Regions from separate parts of the Pseudoalteromonas sp. Isolate6 genome, predicted to be linked through region 1. Evidence: predicted binding sites of a transcription regulator. Region 1 holds the regulator's gene; each other region holds the start of a gene.

Region 1 (7,095 bases):
CCAGTGTGTAGTCTTGTTCAAATACTTCAGGCATAGGCATCCTTTTTGATAATAGTGGTGACTATCGTGATTAAGTTAACCCTATTCGTATACTTTATTGCAGAAATCAATTTCTTAATTTGAATGCTATTCGTGTTGTTTCTGCTGGTGGGTTGTTATCGTTAATACACCTTAAAGGTGTACGCAACGATAATTTAAGTTTACCTCGGTAACTAACTTTACCGCACGAAAGAAACCTAAATTGGTATTACAGTGTAACTCAGTTTACTGGGAACTACCAAGGTTTACGCTTAATTATGAGAGACTTATTAGACCACTTTGGTTACGGAGGAGGGGGAGATTAGCAGGGAGTAAATGAATCAGGCCTTATTGTTTTACCGGCGGTTATTCGGATTCATTAAACTTATTTTCTATCAGTCCACCAATGGCATCTAATGCATATTGAGCATCAGGGCCTTCGCAGACAACTCGTACCTCTTTGCCTTGGCTACTTTCAAGTAACAGCAGTGCTAGAACGCTATCAGCAGCTGCGCTTTTGTCTCCTTGATATAAGGTCACTTCGGCATCAAATTGGGTAGCTAATTGAGCAAGAACCGTCGCAGCTCGGGCATGCAGACCTAGCTTGTTCTGGATTAAAAACGTATCTTCTAACATTTAACCCTCTTGCTCACGATGACGAATTTTGACGTTAGGGTGGGTTTTAGCAAAACGCTCGCCTATGGTTTGTGCGAGGTATACCGAACGGTGCTGCCCTCCAGTGCATCCTATTGCGATTGTTAGATAGCTGCGATTGTTACGTTCTAAGTGTGGTAACCAAGTTTGTACAAAGGTTTGAATTTGCCAAGTAAACTTTTGCACTATGCTGTGACTCGACAAATAGTCTTTGACTGGCTGATCTAGGCCCGTGAGCGGCTTAAGCTCAGGTTCCCAATGTGGATTGGGTAAAAAGCGCGCATCAAAAACGTAATCCGCTTGTTTTGGAATACCGTGTTTAAAGCCGAAAGATTCAAAGGTAATAATGAGTTGTTTGTCTTTTTTACCTAAGATTTTTTCGCGAATATCTTCAGCAAGTTGATGAACGCTCAGGCCTGTAGTATCAATGAGGAAGTCGGCGCGAGTGATCAATACATCTAATAATTCTCGTTCTTTCTTAATTGCAACATCTAATGGGAGGTTATGCAGTGAAAGCGGGTGCAAACGGCGTGTTTCTGAGAAACGTTTTATCAGGGTTTGATCGTCACTGTCTAAATAAAACAGGGTAGGTTTGGCGAAGCCTGGTAAGTACTCAAGAATGTCATTAAACTCGTCTTGTTCTTTAGGCAAGTTTCTAACATCAATGCTCACTGCAATTTTATTATAATTGTCGGAAACACTACGGACTAAAGAGGGCAGTAAGTTGACTGGAATATTATCTACACAATAGTAGCCCAAATCTTCCAATACTCGAAGCGCTACAGATTTACCAGAGCCAGATCGGCCACTGATAATGATAAGCTCGAGTCCTTTTTCTTCATCACTCATCAAATTCACCTTGGATCACTGCATATAACTCATCATCACTTTTTGCTTGCCTAAGCATTTTGCAAAAAGACTTGTCTTGGAGTGTATCAGCAATCGCCGCTAAGGTCTTCAGGTGCTGTTGATTATCACCTTCAGGTACGATGAATGCGACAAAAATATCGACCGGCTGCTTATCTATGGCTTCAAACTGGATCCCTTGCTCACTGACAAGTACCATTGCAAGGATTTTATCTAACCCTTCAAGTCGTCCATGAGGAATAGCAATGCCTTTACCAATCCCAGTGCTACCTAATTTCTCTCGCGCCATTAAAGCGTCCAAGATAGCATGCTGACTGGTATTTGGAATTTGACTATGAGCCAGTTCGCTGATGTATTCTAAAATACGTTTTTTGCTATTAAAAAGGACCGCAGCTTTACTGCAGTCCTTGTTCACTAATTCACTTAATTTCATCTTAGTGTCGAGTGAGCTTCTCTTTGTGTTTAATAACTTGACGATCTAGCTTGTTGATAAGGCCATCAATTGCGGCATACATATCTTGATGCTCTGTTGATGCAAATAGTTCGCCGCCGTTTACGTGTAATGTTGCTTCTGCTTTTTGTACTAGCTTCTCGACATCTAGGATCACATGCACGTTATTGATATGATCAAAGTGCCTTTCTAGCTTCGCAAACTTGTTGGTGACATAGTCTCTTAATGAGTCAGTAATTTCTACATGGCGACCAGTTAGATTTAGTTGCATAAGCATTTTTCCTTCTTGGGTTTTACGTCTTATATCAAACTTTTACGCTGATTTGACGGTGGAATGGCCAGGGATTCACGATATTTTGCAATCGTGCGTCTCGCTACCTTAATTCCTTGCTCAGCTAAGATATCTGCAATTTTGCTGTCACTCAATGGCTTCGCGGTATTTTCTGCAGCTATCAGCTTTTTGATAAGTGCCCTAATTGCTGTGGAAGAGCACTCACCTCCATTTTCTGTACTTACATGGCTAGAGAAGAAATACTTCAGCTCAAATATTCCCCGAGGTGTATGCATATATTTTTGTGTTGTCACACGGGAAATTGTGGACTCATGCATCTCAACCATTTCAGCAACATCATTTAGCACCATAGGGCGCATTGCTTCGGGGCCATGTTCAAAGAATGCCTGTTGTTGTTGCACAATGCAATTGGTAACTTTTAATAAAGTATCATTTCGGCTTTCTAAGCTTTTAATAAACCATTTTGCTTCTTGTAAATGAGAGCGAATAAACTGACTATCCGTACTGGATTTCGCCGTTCTAGACATCGCAGCGTAGTGATCGTTTACTCTTATTTTAGGCATAGCATCAGGGTTTAGCTCTACGACCCAACGACCTTTTACTTTTTTCACCGATACATCAGGGATCACATACTCAGGTTCTTCATGAATAATGCTTGCCGCAGGCTTTGGGTTAAGACTATGAATTAGCGTCATCACCTCTTTGAGATCGGCTTCTTTAAGGCGCGTTTTCTTAGCCAAAGTTCGATAGTCACGGCTGGCAAGCAAATCAATATGCTCTGTCAGGATCATTTTCGTTTCGGCAATCCATGGCGTATCTGGGGCGAATTGGTTTAGCTGAATACATAAGCATTCTTGTAAACTACGCGCAGCGATACCAACAGGGTCAAAAAGCTGAATACGTTTGAGTACGGCTTCGACTTCATCTAGCTCAATAGGCTCTTCGCTATCTTCGTCATTAATGCTCTCTAAAATGTCTTCGCAAGAGAGTGTTAAAATGCCTGACAGGTCGACCGCTTCAATAATCGCAATCGCAATAGCTCTATCTGTTGGACTAAATGGGGTCAACTCAAGTTGCCACATGAGATAATCATGGAGAGATTCAGAGGTTTCCCCTTGATAAACATTATCGTCATCAGGGAGTGGACCTGAGCTGGCGGCTGGAGCTGCGCTCATATACTCGTCCCAAGTGACATCCATGGCGAGATCATCGCTCACCGTGTCTTTGCTCATGGCGGTATCTGAGTCTATCTCATAGTCACTAACCGATGCTTCATCGCCTGAATTTTGATTATCTTCAGTGCTGCTCTTTTCTTGGCCGTGTTGGTCAGCATTTTCGCCGTCAGTATTATCACCTTCTTCCACTTCCAATAATGGATTGCTGTCTAATGCTTCTTGTATTTCCTGTTGCAGATCCAATGTACTAAGCTGCAGCAAGCGAATAGCTTGTTGCAGTTGTGGAGTCATTGTAAGTTGCTGCCCCATGCGCAGCTGTAATGATTGCCTCATGTATCTCTAACAATCCTTTTTAACAGTTATTAATACTACGTCTTAACTATAGCTTGAATTGTTCGCCTAGGTAGACATCTCTTACGGTTTGATCTGCCAAAACATGTTCTGGCGTGCCTGCAGCGATTAACTCACCATGTGAAACGATGTAGGCCTTTTCACATACGTCTAGTGTTTCTCTTACGTTGTGATCGGTGATTAATACACCGATACCGCGGTTTTTTAGGTGCTCTATGATTGTCTTTATATCTAACACCGAAATTGGATCAACACCAGCAAAAGGTTCATCTAACAGGATAAACTTGGGATTAGCGGCTAAAGCGCGAGCAATTTCTACCCGTCTTCTTTCGCCTCCCGATAATGCCATACCCTGTGAATCGCGAATATGTTGAATATTAAATTCATCTAATAACTCATTTAGCTCAGCCTCTCTTTCAACTTTAGTTAAGTCTTTTCGAGTTTCTAAAATCGCCATTAAATTTTGATAGACCGTGAGCTTTCTAAAGATTGAAGACTCTTGCGGAAGATAGCCAATGCCAAGTCGCGCGCGGCTATGCATCGGTAGTAAAGTGATGTCTTCGCCATCAATCTGAATAAAACCTTTATCGCTTGGTACTAATCCTACTATCATGTAAAAAGTAGTGGTTTTACCTGCGCCATTTGGGCCTAACAAACCTACAATACTGCCAGCTTGGACACTTAAGCCAACATTCTTGACGACTTCACGACCTTTATAACTCTTTGCTAAACCCGTTGCTTTGAGCTCGCTCATTAATTGTTACCTTCTTCCTGCGCTTTTTTATCTTTTGCGTCTTTTTTATCATCTACAGGAACAAGTATGGTTCTTACACGGGAGTCTTCTTGATCTGAGCGCTCAGCGCTGATCAATTGCTTTTCAATGTCGTAGGTGATGACTTGCGCATTGATTTTTTGCCCAGTTTGATTGATTTCCGCATCGCCAGAAATCACTAGGGTTCCTTTAGCTACATCGTAACGGATTTCATTTGCTTTGGCTTCTAGCAAGTTGCCATCAGGTTGACGTTCGCTAAAAGTGGCAGGGCTGCCAGTTGCAACAAGCAGCTGTTTATTTGTACCAAGCTCTGCGCGGCGGTGAACCTCTAGGCGGTCAGCATTTATTTTTCTGTTGCCATGAATAATTACAACATTCTGTTCAAAAATACCGATATTGCTTTGCAGCTGAGCTTGCTGACGGCCAGCATCAATAATGACTTCATTTTGTTCTGCGGCAATAGCCAGAGTAGAACTTGCAAGCAAGCCGATGCAAACTAGGTTGTTAATGATTTTACTGGTCATAATAAATTGTCTTTGTGTGGTTGATGAGTTCGATCACTTGCTTTTGCAGATCCGCATGTAGCCCTTTACCCGTGATCCTAAGACTAGGACCCGTGATAACAACAGGGTGTTCCGACTTCATCAATTTTTGCTTAATTTCAACTCTTACATTGTCGGCATTAATATCAGTGATCATGGCGTTAGGTGTTAAATTCTTTGCCAATACATTGCCTTCCAAGATTAAAGTATTGTTTTCGTATAATGTTGCTTCCGATGAACTTATTTGCCAATTTTGCTCACCGTTATACAAAGTGAAAATAGGTTTTTCAAAGTGACTAAAGCCAAGATCTTGATACAACTCCATCTTATCAGCAGTTACTTGATAGTTTAATAAGCCATTTTCACTATAGGTCGTTTGTTGAAGCGTGGTTGCAACGTAATCTGGCTTAGCTAACGGTTCATCTTCCTTTGTTGGATCCGTCTCTGATGGATTGAACATGGGTGACCACATCCATATCATTAAAGAAGCGAAAACAATGAGTAAAATGACACGCAATACGGTCATGTACTTGATCCTTTGGAAGTTAATAAGTGCTTCTGGCTAAGCATAATGAGATCAGTAAGCTCTCTCACAGCACCAAAACCACCAGGCATTAAGGTCGTGTAATGAGCGATGTGCTTAACAAGAGGGTGTGCATCATTGACGGCAACGGCGAAACCGACTCGTTCCATTACGGGTAGGTCTGGACCATCATCACCAATATACGCGATTTCATCATCGCTAAGGTTAAGCTTAGCTTTCAGTTCATCATATGCCACTACCTTGTTTTCTTGACCTTGGTAAATATAAGTTACATTTAAACTAGTCATGCGTTGCTGAACAATTTGTGAATGTCTTCCTGTGATCACTGCAACCTCAATTCCACAATCAATCAAAGCCTTAATACCAAACCCGTCTTTGGTATTAAAAGCTTTCAGTTCTTCGCCATTATTGCCAAGGTATATACGGCCATCTGAAAACACGCCATCAATATCACAAATCAATAATTTAATTTGCTTTGCTTTTTCCCAAGCTGTAGTTGAAATTGCCTGATATAAATCTTCAAACTGCATTACAGTACCCCCGCTCTAAGTAAATCCTGCGTATTTAAGGCACCAACCGGAACGTTGTTTTCATTTACCACAATTAAGCCATTAATTCGCTTGGTTTCCATGATATTGAGTACCTCAGCCGCGAGCATATCGGCGCGTGCTGTTGTACTTTTTGCCGTCATTACTTGCGTGATAGGGGTGGTGTGAATATCGATCTTTTGTTCAATAATACGGCGTAAGTCGCCATCGGTAAAAATACCTTGTAATTGTATGTTTTCATCTACGATTGCGGTCATACCTAAACTTTTGGCAGAGATCTCAAACAAGGCCTCTTTAACTGTGCAATGGCTGTCGACCATTGGGATTGCATCTCCTTGATGCATGACGTCAGCAACGGTTAGTAGTAGTCGTCTTCCTAAACTACCGCCAGGATGGGAGAGCGCAAAATCATCAGCCGTGAAGCCTCTGGCTTCAAGTAGCGCAACTGCGAGTGCATCACCCATCACTAGCGTAGCTGTGGTGCTAGCTGTAGGTGCAAGCCCTAATGGGCACGCCTCTTTTGATACTTTGACACAAAGATGGACTGTCGCGTTTAGAGCCATTGTAGAGTTAGGGTTACCTGTCATGGAGATTACTGGCGCACCTAAGCGCTTAATCACAGGTAGGATTGAGATTACCTCTTGGGTTTCCCCCGAGTTGGAGATCATCAATACTACATCATCTTTGGTGATCATACCCAAGTCGCCGTGACTCGCTTCGCCTGGATGAACAAAAAACGCAGGACTGCCGGTACTTGCGAGCGTTGCTGCAATTTTATTACCAATGTGGCCAGATTTACCCATGCCAATTACGATGATCCGGCCTTGGCAGCCAAACATAATTTCACAGGCTTTTGCAAATTGTTGATCAACGAACTGCTG
Region 2 (7,095 bases), on a different contig from region 1:
CCTTTGGCGTCTACAGCTGTTATTTCAACGGTTGTTGCGCTGGTATAAGTAACTTGGAAGTCAGTAGCTGGCAACTCATTGCCGCGTCCAGGCTCAAGTGTTGCCGTAAGCGCTGCGGTGCCTGTATTCTCGCTGTAAGCAAAGCCGCCCACGGTAGGGATCTTAAATAAGTCTCCCCCTATGTTGCCATCTAAGTCCATTCCCAATCTATTTTGCTGATTAAAAGCATCTGCTAATGCGAGGCCAATTTGACCTAGTTGGTTCTGTGCCGGGATCAACACTTCATCTCTAAATGCCAGTAACCCGCCGATTTTGCCTTTCAAACTGCCGCTATCTAACTCAAGTTGCACAACATTTTTATCTTTAATATCTAGAGTTAGCTCTTTATGGTTGGGATCTGGGTTGCCTTTCATCGCAAATAAATTAAAAGCGCCACCTTGCATCACAAGCGCGTCCCCAGTGCCTAAAAATACGAGCTTCTCGCCATTTTCACCGTCGAGTGTTTCTATATCTACAAGCTCAGCAAGCTCCTTAATTGCTTGATCGCGCTCATTAAGCACGCTGTGATCGACATTATTAAGATTGAGCGCTGACTTACTCGCCACTTGTTTATTCAATTCACTGATTTTTTGAACAAGGTTATTAGCTTCTTCTGAGAAAATATCCAATTGCTCATTCACGATACTGTTTTGATCAACAACAATACCTGACAATCTATCCATTTGATCGACAAGACCTTGAGCGCCCGTCATGAATAGAGATCGGTTAGTTGTCGACGAAGGCAAGTTAATCGCGCTTTGTAAATTATTAAACATCGAGTTGATACTCTTGCTCAGGCTATTCGAGTCTTGTGCAAATAATGTATCAACGCGACTTGCCTCAGTGACAAACTGCTCATAGTAAGACTGATTGGAAATATCACGATTCAGTTGCTGCTGCGCGAACTGGTTGATCAAACGCACCGTTTCACCACGACCAACCATGCCACCTATCATTGTTCCGTGCTCAGTCCGTTCACGGATATACCCTTTGGTATTTAGGTTAGCAATGTTTTTACTGGTGGTTTGTAGTAACTCGGAGTTAGCCCTAACCCCTGCCGCACCAATATTTAATAGATCAAATGACATCTCATCTGACTCCCTTTGTTAGCGCACCGGATAAGAAATCGGATACATCAATACGCTTTAAAACTGACTTAATTTTGTTGGCATAATTCGGATCGGTCGCATAGCCTGCATTTTGAAGTTCACTTAGATAGGCATGACTATCACCAGCCTTATTTAAGGCTTGCTCATATCTCGGATTACCTTTTAGAAAACTGACATAATCATCAAAGCTTTGTTCTAGCGACTTATAAGCACGGAAATCGGCTTGCTTTTGCACCGGTAACCCTTGCTCAAATTCAAGTGTCGATTTTCTGGCGCTTTCACCACTCCAGCGGCTATCCGCTTTGATATTGAATAGGTTAAAACTGCTACTACCATCTTTTTTGCTGATGATGTGTTTACCCCAACCGGTTTCCAGTGCAGCTTGTGCAACCATTACCGCAGGGTTCAAGCCTAGCTTTTTCGCAGCTGTTTGAGCGTATTCCCAAATTCTGTCGACGAATTCCTCAGGAGAACCAAAGCCTGTTTGTTCATCGCTTGAGGTATCTGCCTTAACATTGACAGCCTGCGGTTCGGATTTATTCACACTCTCACTTGCTGTCGTCTGTTTTTTAAAGGAAATATCGCCGTCAGCTCTCATTACAGAAGCAGGCTTATACTTTTCAGAATTAGGAGACAACTGTTGCACAATCAGATCTGCAAGTCCTAAGCTGCCCTGCTCAGATAAGTGCATCGAAAGTTGCTGATCATGCATTTCTTCAAAAAATTTGACACCGCTAGAGTTAAATGGACTGTCTTTATCCTCTAGCGCCTCATTCGCTTTACGCATGCTCTGTAACAACATTTGCGTAAAGATAGACTCAAACTGTTGTGCCGCCTTCTTCAATGCCTGATCAGAGGCACCTTGATCGCCAGCACCTTTCAGCGCCTCTTTACGGATCGAATCAAGGTTTCCTAGGTCGAAAAAGCTTTGATTTTTCAATTGGTCGGTGTTCATACACTCAGCACTGTTTGACGTTAATAACTATACAAATAGAAATGCAAAATTCGAGCCAAAAAAAAAGCCTCACAATTGTGAGGCTAACTAGTTGATTAATAATAGAACATCAAATGACGACTAATTGACCATTTATTGCGCCCGCTTCTTTTAGCGCTTCAAGGATCGCCATTAAATCGCCTGGTGCTGCGCCAACTTGGTTAATTGCTCTAACCAAGTCATCAAGGCTCACGCCTGGGTCAAATACAAACGCTCTAGAGTCGTCCTGATTTACGTCGATAATACTTTGCTGCGTCACTGCTGTTTCACCATTCGCCAGCGCATTAGGTTGAGATACATTTTGCTGCTCAGCAATTGTTACGGTAAGGCCGCCATGGGTAATTGCCGCAGGCTGTAGCTTGACATTTTTGCCAATAACGATAGTGCCTGTGCGAGAGTTAACGATGATCTTCGCTGCGGTATCTGCGGGTTTAAATTCTAGATTCTCTAGCGTAGACAAGTAAGCAACGCGCTGAGACGGATCTCTTGGGGCAATTACTCGCACTGAGGCTGCATCCATAGGTTTTGCGCTGTTTGGTCCAACAAGTCCATTGATCGTGTCGGCCAAGCGCTTTGCGGTAGTGAAGTCGGGCCTATTCAAGTTAAAGGTGATGTAATCGCCCTGAGTAAACGGACTTGGTACCGCTCGTTCCACTGTCGCGCCATTTGCCACGCGGCCTACAGTCGGCGTATTGATCACAACTCGACTCCCGTCGGCACCATCAGCGCCCAAACCACCAACAATCAAACTACCTTGCGCGATTGCATATACATTACCATCAACCCCTTTAAGAAAAGTCTGAAGTAAAGTACCGCCTCGTAAACTACCAGCACTACCAATAGATGACACAGTCACGTCAATGGTTTGACCGGGTTTAACAAAAGGTGGCAAGTCAGCGTGAACCGCAACAGCCGCAACATTTTTAATTTTTGGCTTTAAGCTTGCGGGCATCGTTATGCCAAAGCTATTCAACATCGCTTTAAAGCTCTGCTCGGTAAATCTGGTTTGCTCACCGGTACCAGGCAAGCCTACAACGAGGCCGTAGCCAACCAGTTGGTTTGAACGAACACCTTCAACCATACTGACGTCTTTAACTCGCTCAGCAGAAGCCAAAGAAGAAAAACCAACCAACGTCATGGCCGCACCGATAAGCAAAATATTCTTAAACATATTGTTCATTTTCAGCACCTTAAAACGGCATCAGCGCGCTCATAAAGAAACTCGTTAACCAACCTGCACTTTGTACTTCTTGTTGATCACCTTTACCCGAATATTGAATTCTGGCATTTGCCACTCGATTGGACTCAACCGTGTTATCTGCCGTCACATCTTGAGGTCTTACCAATCCTTCCAAGCGAATAAATTCCTCGCCGGTATTAAGGGTTAACCACTTTTCGCCGCGGATCACTAAATTACCGTTAGGCAATACTCGGGTGACATTAACTGAAATATTACCAAATAAGCTGTTGGACTGATTAGACTTCGAGTCACCAGAAAAAGAAGAGCTGGATTTAGCACCAAACTGTATTGCTTCTTTTCCGATATTAATGGCGTTGCCACCTAGGCCAATCACAGGGTCTAGGCTCGAATCACTGGATTTATCCAGCTCAGAATTTGCAGCTTTGGTTGCCTGAGTCGTTTCTCTGAGTACGATGGTAATAATATCACCGACTCTTAACGCTTTTTTGTCAGCATAGAGATCGTTGGAAAACTGCGTATTAAACAATGACCCTGTTGCCACCATTTGGGCTTGGTTATCCTCGGGATAGATAGGTGCATAATACGGATCGTCACGCACCACATTTTTATTTTGTGTTGTACTACATCCAGATAATGCAGCGACCGTTACGATGGCTAAATATAATGCACGCATAATACCCCCTACCCAATTACAGCTGTTGATTAATGTAGCTCAGCATCTGATCTACCGTTGAAATCACTTTTGAGTTCATTTCATACACGCGTTGTGTTTCGATTAGATTTACAAGCTCTTCCGTCACATTAACGTTTGACGTTTCAAGTGCGCCTTGCACAATCTTACCTAACCCTTCAACACTTGGGTTACCTTGCACCGGAGCACCACTTACCGCGGTTTCCGTGTACAAGTTTTGCCCAATCGGTTCAAGACCTGATGGATTAATAAAGTCACTAATTGTCAATTGTCCGATAACAACGTTTTCAGCTTGTCCAGCAACTCGCACCGATACTTCACCATCTTGAGAAATAGTAATTGACTGTGCATCGTCGGGTACGTTCATCTCAGGTAACACAGGAAAACCCGCGCCTGAAGTAACTATCCGCCCTTCTTCGTCCGTCGTGAACTGACCATTTCTTGAATATGCGGTTGTGCCATCTGGCATCTGAATCTCAAAAAAGCCCGGACCTTGGATCATCCAATCCAAAGAATTTTCGGTACTTAACATATTGCCTTGAGAAAAGTTCTTTTGGTTGGCGACCACTTTGGCACCTGCACCAAGCATCAAACCAGACGGTAACTCTGTATCTTGAGAGCTGCGACCTCCGGGTTGATTGATGTTTTGATATAGTAAGTCTTCGAATATCGCCCGACTCTTTTTGTAACCAACGGTACTGGCGTTAGCCAAGTTGTTAGAAATAACTGAAATATCAGTTTGCTGAGCATCTAAGCCTGTTTTACTTATCCACAATGCCGGATTCATAATCTCTACCTCACTCTTAAACTATGCGTAGGAGCGAAGTGTGTCGCTCATCTATTTCTTCAGCTGTTTTCATCAGCTTAATTTGCATTTCAAATTGTCTTTGATGGTTGATCATATCGACCATCTCATGAACAGGATTGACGTTAGACATCTCTAAGAAGCCGCTCATCACTTTTGCGGTTGGAGATATTTCACAAAAGCCACAAATCCCATCTTCTAGCTTATCTTCTTTTGGTCTATAAAGGCCGTCATTACCTTTTTGTAGCTTGCTATTATCCGCTTCAATAATTTTCAGCCTATCAACCACTTCCAGAAAGTTAGCAGGAGCGCCTTGTGGACGCACTTGAATAGAGCCATCGTCACTAAAAACCACCTTATCAACAGGGATAGGCAAGACGATGGGCCCACCTTCGCCAATAAGTTGACGCCCGTGAGCGGTGACTAACGCACCATCATTACGAATGTTGAGTGTGCCGACTTTGGTGTAAGCTTCTTCACCCGATGCATCAACAACACTGATCCACGACTTGTCATCTACCGCAATATCAAGCTCTCGGCCAGTTTCAACAATTGCACCGCCAGTCATATTAGTACCAGGGCGCTCTTGCATCGCGAAAACTCGAGTAGGTAGCCCTTCGCCAAACGCCTGCATTGAGCGCGCTTGTGCAAAATCAGCTTTGAAGCCAGTCGTGTTGGCATTAGCAAGGTTATTCGCTTTAAGTGCCACACCGCGTAAGCTCTGCTTAGCGCCTGACATTGCGATATACACCATTTTATCCATGACGATGACCTATAAAATTCAAACTTAACTTAGTTAATGCAAGCACAGTGCCAAAGTGAGGAGATGTTTTTGACGGACATAAAAAAGGCTGCCTTTGGAGCAGCCTTTGGAGGGCATAATATATTATCGGATCTGTAATATATTTTGTTGTAATGTAGAGTTAACCTCAAGCGCCCGAGAGTTCGCTTGGAAGTTACGTTGAGCACTGATAAGGTCTACTAACTCGTTAGTCAGGTTAACGTTCGATTGCTCTAGGGCCGATGAACTAATACCACCAAGCGTACCTGTGTTTGGCTCACCCGCAAGAGGTTCACCAGAAGATAGGCTCTTCTTCCACTCAGTATTGCCAATCGCCTGAAGGCCTTGAGAATTCGGGAAGCGTACTAGCGCTACTTGCCCTAAGAACGTTGAGTCGCCGTTAGTATATGAAGCCACTACTTTACCATCAGTACCAATATCAATACCAGCTAAACGGCCAACGGTCGCACCGTCTTGCTCCAATGCTTTTACTTCAAATCGACCAGATGAGTATTGCGTTGGTAGTTTTTGAGCAGTATTTGCTTCATCACGCCAGTTAACAACAATGTCATTTGGAAAAGTTGCACCGTTATCAAGCAAGTTTGACATACCGATAGTTGGGTCAACTGCATCTTGAGGTCCAGCAAGACTTAAGGGGTTAAATGTCGAGCCAGTATTGTTACTAAATGTCAGTGGTGAAGCTGATGGATCATCCGCTGTTTGTGAAGGAATACCACTTGCGTCAAAACGAAATACGCTTACTGGTGTGTATGGCACAGGTGGTGTAGCTGTCGGGTCAATTTGCTGCGCATTGTGGTTAAATGGCTTATCGTCCATTGTTGCGTAAGTTGACCATTCATTATCCGCCGTTTTTCTAAAGAATAACTGTAATGTATGTGATTCACCCAACGAGTCATATACCGTAATTGCCGTTCTTGAATTATATGAGGCCCGTTGCTCAGGATCAAAAGCAATCGTAGGTGGTTGCGCCGTCGCATCTAAGTTAAACGAAGTATAGATTTGCGATGTTGCTCGAGGAGAACCTGATGCATCTGGAATTTGAACGGGCGATGTTGTGCTCAAACTCAAAGACGTTGTATCACCGGTTGATGGATCAACAGGGAAGCCTTGCAAGTAGTCACCTTTTGCATTCACGATAAAGTTGTCTTTATTTAATTTAAATGCACCAGCTCGAGAATACGTAAAATCCTGTGATTGCAGAGAGTTTGACATGGCAAAATAGCCTTCGCCCTCAATCGCCAAGTCTAGCGAGTTTTGCGTAAACTTTAGTGACCCTTGGTGGAACTGCTGTGCAACCATCGTAGTTTGTACACCATCACCATTTTTCGTTTTGCCTGAGCTAAAAACCGAAGACGCGTAAACGTCAGCAAATTCTGCGCGAGACTCTTTAAAACCAGTCGTGTTTACGTTAGCAATGTTGTTTGCTGTTACGTCCAAGTCTTTTTGCGCGGCGG
Region 3 (7,095 bases), on a different contig from region 1:
ATATGTTTTAAATGAAATATAAAGTTGGATCGTTTTTTGCTTTTATCCATTGAGTTTATTTTTAAGAGAGCGGAAAAATGGCATTAGCACATGTTATTAATCCACAATTTGTACCAACGATGAATCGCTACAATCCCTGTTTGCTGCAAGAAGCCTATGTCGGTGAATTAAGCGACCTTAGGCAGCAGGCGAGTTGGTTAAGTCACCTTGTTGATACTATGCCTGCAGGTGTCGTGGTACTCGATGGTCAAGGTATGATTGCCAAGGCAAATCAAATCGCGATGGATATGTTGGGTGAACCACTCGAAGGCGAAAAGTGGTTTAGTATTATTCAGCGTTCATTTCGACCACAGCAGGACGACGGTCATGAAGTCTCTCTTAAAGATGGCAGAAGAATTAAGCTAGATATTACCGCGCTAACACCAGAACCTGGCCAGCTCATTTTGATGACAGATCTCACCGAGACGCGCAGGCTTCAAAGTCGTGTTGCGCATATGCAAAGATTGAGTGCATTGGGAAAAATGGTCGCTTCACTGGCCCACCAAGTGCGTACGCCGTTATCGGCTGCGATGTTATATGGTGCAAACCTAGGTGCAGCTAACCTTCCTTCGGCTTCTCGAGAAAAGTTTCATGACAAGTTGATGTCTCGCCTAAAAGACTTAGAAAGCCAAGTTAATGACATGCTGTTGTTCGCTAAAAGTGGTGAACAACAAGTCGTTGAGCGAGTGTCAATGCAACAGTTATTGAGTGAAGTCAAAGCGGGTGCTGACGCTATGGTTGAGCTTAACCAAGCAAAGCTGGAAGCATTTTTACCCGAGCCAGATATCGAAATATTAGGTAATCGTACTGCGCTTGCAAGTGCGATCCAAAACCTGATCCACAACAGTATTCAAATTATTGGCAGTGCGGCACACATTGAACTTAATGCAGAGCGCGAGCCGTGTGGCGAGTATGTACGTATCTCAGTTGTTGATAATGGGCCTGGCATTGATGAAACCTTAGTAGACAAGTTGTTTGAACCATTTTTTACAACTAAGTCGCAGGGGACTGGGCTAGGACTTGCGGTGGTTAATTCGGTTGCTAACGCGCATAAAGGGTTTGCGCAGGCAGACAATGTTGAAGGTAAGGGTGCGCGTTTTAGCTTGGTACTACCACTAATTGAGGCGGAGGAACTATGAGTAACAGAGTTTTAGTTGTTGAAGATGATGCTGGTTTAAGAGAAGCACTCATTGATACATTGCAGCTTTCAAATATTGAGTGCGTAGAAGCAAGTTGTGCGGAACAAGCCGTTTTATTGCTAAAGCAGGAAACCTTTTCTTTGGTGGTGAGTGACGTGCAAATGGGTGCCATGAGTGGACTTGACTTATTAAAGACTATTAAACTCAACTATCCAGAATTACCAGTATTGATGATGACAGCATACGCAACCATTGATGATGCGGTTGAAGCGATGAGATTGGGCGCTATCGACTATATGGCCAAGCCATTTGCACCTGAAGTGTTGCTCAATATGGTTGGTCGTTATTTACCTGAGAAGGAAAAAGAGACTGACGGCCCCATTGTTGCCGATCCAAAGAGTATTAAACTACTTGAACTGGCTGCAAAAGTAGCTAAGTCGGATGCCAGCGTTATGGTACTTGGGCCAAGCGGTTCAGGTAAAGAAGTGTTGGCTCGCTATATTCACGATAAATCAGATAGAGCAGACGAGCCTTTTATCGCAATTAACTGCGCTGCAATTCCAGAGAATATGCTTGAAGCAACCTTATTTGGCTACGAAAAAGGGGCGTTTACAGGTGCCATTCAAGCGTGTCCTGGAAAATTTGAGCAAGCGCAAAAGGGAACCATTTTGCTTGATGAGATCACTGAGATGGATTTGGGCTTACAAGCAAAACTACTTCGTGTGCTACAAGAGCGTGAGGTAGAGCGTCTAGGCAGCAGAAAAACCATTTCACTGGATGTCAGAGTGTTGGCAACCAGTAACCGCGATTTAAAAGAAGCGGTGGATGATGGGGTATTTAGAGAAGATTTATATTACCGTCTCAATGTTTTCCCGCTAGAGTGGCTGCCATTGAAAGACAGAGCGGGTGATATCGCTGTGTTAGCTGAGCATTTGTTGGTAAGACATACGCAAAAAGCAGGCAAGTCAACACCTATACTAAGCAGCGGTGCAAAGCGCAAGCTCAGTTCGCACACTTGGCCAGGAAACGTACGGGAGCTAGACAACGTTATTCAACGCGCCCTAATTTTGTTCCAAGGTAATGAAATTCAAGAAGATGATATTTTTATCGAAAATTTCTCACCGATGGCTTTGGTTGAGTCATCTCCAACTGTAAACCATGAGGCATCAGTTTTAATGGAGCGCTCGCAAAGTGATGATGAGATCATTAGCTATAAAGATGAGTTACAGGATAAAGAGCACCAAATTATTTTAGATACGCTGGCAAAGTTTAATGGTAAACGTAAAGAGGTAGCGGAGGTATTGGGCATGAGCCCTCGCACACTTCGCTATAAGCTGGCGAAAATGCGAGATTTAGGGATTGCGCTACCCGCTTAACCTAAATTACCTGAGCTTAAAAGGAATGAGTTAACTCATTCCTTATCCAAACCTCAAGTTAAATTTTATCTGTTAATTCAAGTTTAATAAGGTGCCTATAAAGATCAGCAGATCTTAGGCACCTAATTTTCACTTCTATGTACTGCCAATTTTTCGACATGCAAAAAACAATGTAACATACTGAAAAATAAAGGTTTTAAGTTGGCACGTTTTCTGCTTTATTAATGGTAACTAAGAGTTATTTTGAGTAAAGCATCATGAAAGTACAATCATCAGCGCTATTTCAAGAAATGCAGGCTATGGCTGCAGAAGCGACGAGAAACACACAGCCATCAGTGCAGCCAGTAAAGACGGCAGCATCTTCGTCGGCTCAGTTTGGCGATTTACTCTCAGACGCACTTAATACAGTTCATGGCTTACAACAAGAAGCAAAACAAAAAGTCACCGCAGTTGAAATGGGTGACAGAAGCATTTCTCTTGCAGAAGCCATGATAGCGAAACAAAAATCGTCGGTCGCTTTTGAGGCTACAGTGCAAGTTCGTAATAAACTTGTTGAGGCCTATAAAGAAATCATGAGCATGCCAGTTTAATTGAGTGACTGTGGAGAGTAATCGTGGCTACTAATCAATCAACAGATCTTACGCTTTCCGACGCAGCGCTGAATAATGACAGCGGTTCGGATGAGCAACAAGAGCAAAAATCAGGCTACTTCAGTGCGCTAAGCGGTGTTGATATGTTGCGCCAGGTTACTCTGGTTATTGCCCTTGCTATTTGTTTAGCAATCGCAATCTTTATTATCATTTGGGCGCGCCAACCAGATATGCGCCCACTTGGTAAATACCCAACAGAAGAACTCGTCGAAACGTTAGACTTTTTAGATCAACAGAAAATTGAATACCAACTCGATGGTAATACCATTTTAGTTGCTGAGTCGGACTATCAGGACATCAAACTACGGATGGCGCGTGACGGTTTTACCCAATCTCCGAGTTCTGGCACTGATATTCTGATGCAGGATATGGGTTTTGGTGTTAGCCAACGTCTTGAAAGAGAGCGCTTAAAGCATAGTCGTGAGCAACAACTTGCGAGAACAATTGAAGAGTTACAAGACGTAAACCGTGCAAAAGTGTTACTCGCAATCCCAAAAGAAAACGTCTTTGCACGTCGTGAGAAAAAGCCCTCGGCAACCGTAGTTATTACCCTTAAACGTGGTAAAACGCTTGGCGGCGAAGAGGTCGATTCAATCGTAGACATTGTGGCATCAGCGGTACAGGGCTTAGAGCCTTCACGCGTGACAGTGACTGATCAAAACGGTCGTCTACTCAACTCAGGTTCTCAAGACTCTTTGGCTGCGCGCTCGAGAAAAGAGTATGAAATTGAACGTAAACGTGAACAAGAGTATCTAGAGAAAATTGATAGCATACTGATCCCAACAGTGGGCCTTGGTAACTTTACCGCGCAGGTTGACTTAACGATGGACTTCAGCGCAGTTGAAGAAACACAAAAACGTTATAACCCTGATTTACCTGCGGTTCGCAGCGAAACAACGTATGAAGAAAATAATATTGGTGGCTTAGCTGTGGGCATCCCTGGAGCGTTGACTAATCAACCTCCTGTAAACTCAAATATCCCAGAGATTGCTGGGCAAGGCAGCAATGGTCAAAGTGCAACACCAAGCAGTAATCAAAAAGAAGCAACCCGTAACTATGAATTAGATACTACTATCAGCCATAAGCGGCAGCAAACAGGTGTTATTCGCCGGATCAGCGTGAGTGTAGCCGTTGACTATCTCGCCAAGCCTGATGCTGAAGGTAACATGGCAATGGCTCCGCGTACGCAAGAAGAGTTAAACAACATTCGTCGTTTGCTACAAGGTGGTGTGGGCTTTGATATGCAGCGAGGTGATGCATTAGAAGTGGTAACGGTACCATTTGTGCGTGAAGATCTCACTGAAATACAAGAGATACCACTTTGGGAGCAGGACTGGTTCCAAAAGACCATCCGTCTTGTTGCAGGTACCTTAGTGATCATTGTGCTAATCTTAGCGGTAGTAAGACCTATGCTTAAACGTCTAATTTACCCAGATGACACGCTTGAAGATTTTGATGAAGATGCGTTGACCAGTGGTGTAGATTTAGGCGACAGTACACTAGATATGCTAAATAACGATTTCGATGAGTCTGCGGTTGGCTTCTCTTCTGACGGTAGATTACAATTGCCAGACTTACATGGCGACGAGGACTTACTTAAAGCAGTACGTGCCTTAGTTGCTAACGAACCAGAACTCTCATCACAAGTTGTGAAAGCGTGGTTGACAGAAGATGACTGATCAAGAACAAAAACAATTGCCCGCAGCCTTTGACGTTGACAAGCTAGACGGCGTCGACAAGGCTGCCATCTTACTGCTCAGTTTAACTGAAGAAGATGCGGCTCAGATTTTAAAACACCTAGAGCCTAAGCAAGTGCAAAAGGTTGGTATGGCGATGGCCTCCATGGACGACCTATCCCAGGCTAAAATTGCAGCTGTACACAATTTGTTTATTGAACAGATTCAAAGCTTTAGTACGATTGGTTTCCAATCTGAAGACTTTATTAAGAAAGCACTAACCGCAGCGCTTGGTGAAGACAAAGCTGCGAGCCTTATTGATCAAATCGTTATGGGTTCTGGTGCAAAAGGCTTGGACTCGTTGAAATGGATGGATTCAAAGCAAGTTGCCAATATTATTCGTAACGAGCACCCACAGATCCAAACGATTGTATTGTCTTATCTTGAGCCAGAGCAATCCGCCGAGATTTTGTCACAATTTCCTGAGAAAGTGCGCTTAGACTTAACGATGCGTATTGCAAACTTAGAAGAAGTACAACCGGCGGCACTACAAGAACTAAACGAGATAATGGAGAAACAGTTTGCAGGTCAAGCTGGCGCACAAGCTGCGAAAATGGGTGGCTTAAAAGCTGCAGCGGATATCATGAACTACTTAGACACCAATGTCGAAGGGCAGTTGATGGACTCAATTCGAGAGCACGATGAAGAAATGTCGCAGCAAATTCAAGATCTCATGTTCGTGTTTGAGAACTTAATGGATGTTGAAGATCGAGGCATTCAGGCAATTCTGCGTGAAGTGCAACAAGACGTACTAATGAAAGCAATAAAAGGCGCTGACGAATCCTTAAAAGATAAGATCATGAAAAATATGTCCAAGCGGGCAGCTGAGATGATGCAAGACGACCTTGAGGCTATGCCACCTGTGCGGATAAGTGAAGTGGAAGCTGCACAAAAAGAAATTCTGGCAACGGCTAGACGTTTGGCTGATTCGGGTGAAATTATGCTTGGCGGCGGCGGTGGTGAGGAGTTCCTATAAGCCATGGTCGATAAAAAGTTGTATAAAGGCCGCCCGGTGAGCACTGAAGCTTTAGATGAGTTACTAGAAAATTGGCCCATTCCGGATGTTACCGATAAGCCCGAGAAATACCGTGGCCGTTCTACAGCCTTCGGCACGCCGTTGGAAGAGTTATATACTAAGAGAGAGGTAAGCGCTGAACCAGAGCCACAAGAGCCTGAGTTTCCAACGCTTACGCTTGAAGAGTTAGAGCAGATCCGTCAAGACGCCTATGACGAAGGGATCAAACAAGGCCATGAGCAGGGCTACATTGAAGGCTTTGATAAGGGCGTCTCTGAAGGTAAGGAAGCAGGTTATAAAGAAGGCCTTGAAATAGGAAAAGAAAAGGGCCTTGAAGAAGCCCAACCCCTTATTGAAGAGAGGATGAAAGCTCTATCGAGTATTTTAGATGGCATGCAAACACCGCTTAAAAAAGTAGATGATGAGTGTGAGAAGCAGCTTATTTTACTCGTCAATTTATTGGCAGAGCAAGTTATTTTTAAAGAGCTCAAGACAACGCCCGAACTTATTTTAAACGCGTTGAAAAAAGCGATGGATGCGTTGCCTGTCAAAGAGCAAACAGTACGCATCCATCTTCACCCCGAAGATTTAGCCTTAGTGCAAGCCATGTACGGCGAAGAACATATACAATCTCAGCATTGGCAGTTACTTCCGGAACCTACCTTAGACAGAGGTGGGTGTGAGGTGAAAACGCCGCAGTCATCTATTGATATGACGCTTAAAAACCGCATTAGTGAAGTATTGGAATCATTTTTGCAAGACAGTGGTATAAACCATTAATACTGCACTGCTATCCAGATAAGCTAAGCTATCAAACTAGGATAGCGATGCCTTCCTAAGGTAATTGCGAAAATGTCGACATCTGCAGCTATGAGTGAGCGCATCAATAAGTATCATAAATTTATCAAACCATACGGGGTTGCGGTCGCAGGCAGCCTCACCCGTGTGGTTGGCCTCACTCTTGAAGCTAGGGGCCTTAGTGCACCCGTCGGTAGCCAATGTAAAATCGAGACGTTGGGCGGCTTTATTGATGCAGAAGTCATCGGTTTCAATCAAGAAACGCTTTACCTCATGCCAAATGATCATATCACTGGTGTTCTTCCTGGAGCGCGCGTGATCCCAAAAGTAAAAGATGCAGGA

The links. Region 1 encodes sigma-54, which starts transcription at its own class of promoters, with help from an activator protein. Its sites were predicted from a motif close to GTTGGCACGNNNNTNGNNT; they were not measured.
Region 2: the regulator sigma-54 is predicted to act here: its motif matches at 5,639-5,657, upstream of L1D50_RS09890 (flagellar basal body rod protein FlgF).
Region 3: the regulator sigma-54 is predicted to act here: its motif matches at 2,755-2,773, upstream of fliE (flagellar hook-basal body complex protein FliE).

Annotation. Positions count from the first base shown of each region.
Region 1 covers NZ_JAKEVK010000017.1:11,602-18,696, reverse strand. The annotation lists gene mgtE (magnesium transporter) at 1-34, opposite strand, end outside; gene L1D50_RS04160 (HPr family phosphocarrier protein) at 385-654, opposite strand; gene rapZ (RNase adapter RapZ) at 655-1,521, opposite strand; gene ptsN (PTS IIA-like nitrogen regulatory protein PtsN) at 1,514-1,972, opposite strand; gene hpf (ribosome hibernation promoting factor) at 1,974-2,261, opposite strand; gene L1D50_RS04140 (RNA polymerase factor sigma-54) at 2,291-3,790, opposite strand; gene lptB (LPS export ABC transporter ATP-binding protein) at 3,837-4,562, opposite strand; gene lptA (lipopolysaccharide transport periplasmic protein LptA) at 4,562-5,104, opposite strand; gene lptC (LPS export ABC transporter periplasmic protein LptC) at 5,094-5,648, opposite strand; gene kdsC (3-deoxy-manno-octulosonate-8-phosphatase KdsC) at 5,645-6,196, opposite strand; gene L1D50_RS04115 (KpsF/GutQ family sugar-phosphate isomerase) at 6,196-7,095, opposite strand, start outside.
Region 2 covers NZ_JAKEVK010000053.1:2,195-9,289, forward strand. The annotation lists gene flgK (flagellar hook-associated protein FlgK) at 1-1,127, opposite strand, end outside; gene flgJ (flagellar assembly peptidoglycan hydrolase FlgJ) at 1,129-2,103, opposite strand; gene L1D50_RS09875 (flagellar basal body P-ring protein FlgI) at 2,213-3,280, opposite strand; gene flgH (flagellar basal body L-ring protein FlgH) at 3,333-4,016, opposite strand; gene flgG (flagellar basal-body rod protein FlgG) at 4,033-4,821, opposite strand; gene L1D50_RS09890 (flagellar basal body rod protein FlgF) at 4,838-5,602, opposite strand; gene flgE (flagellar hook protein FlgE) at 5,726-7,095, opposite strand, start outside.
Region 3 covers NZ_JAKEVK010000009.1:11-7,105, forward strand. The annotation lists gene L1D50_RS02275 (ATP-binding protein) at 78-1,178, shown strand; gene L1D50_RS02280 (sigma-54 dependent transcriptional regulator) at 1,175-2,554, shown strand; gene fliE (flagellar hook-basal body complex protein FliE) at 2,812-3,144, shown strand; gene fliF (flagellar basal-body MS-ring/collar protein FliF) at 3,165-4,883, shown strand; gene fliG (flagellar motor switch protein FliG) at 4,876-5,916, shown strand; gene fliH (flagellar assembly protein FliH) at 5,920-6,735, shown strand; gene fliI (flagellar protein export ATPase FliI) at 6,808-7,095, shown strand, end outside.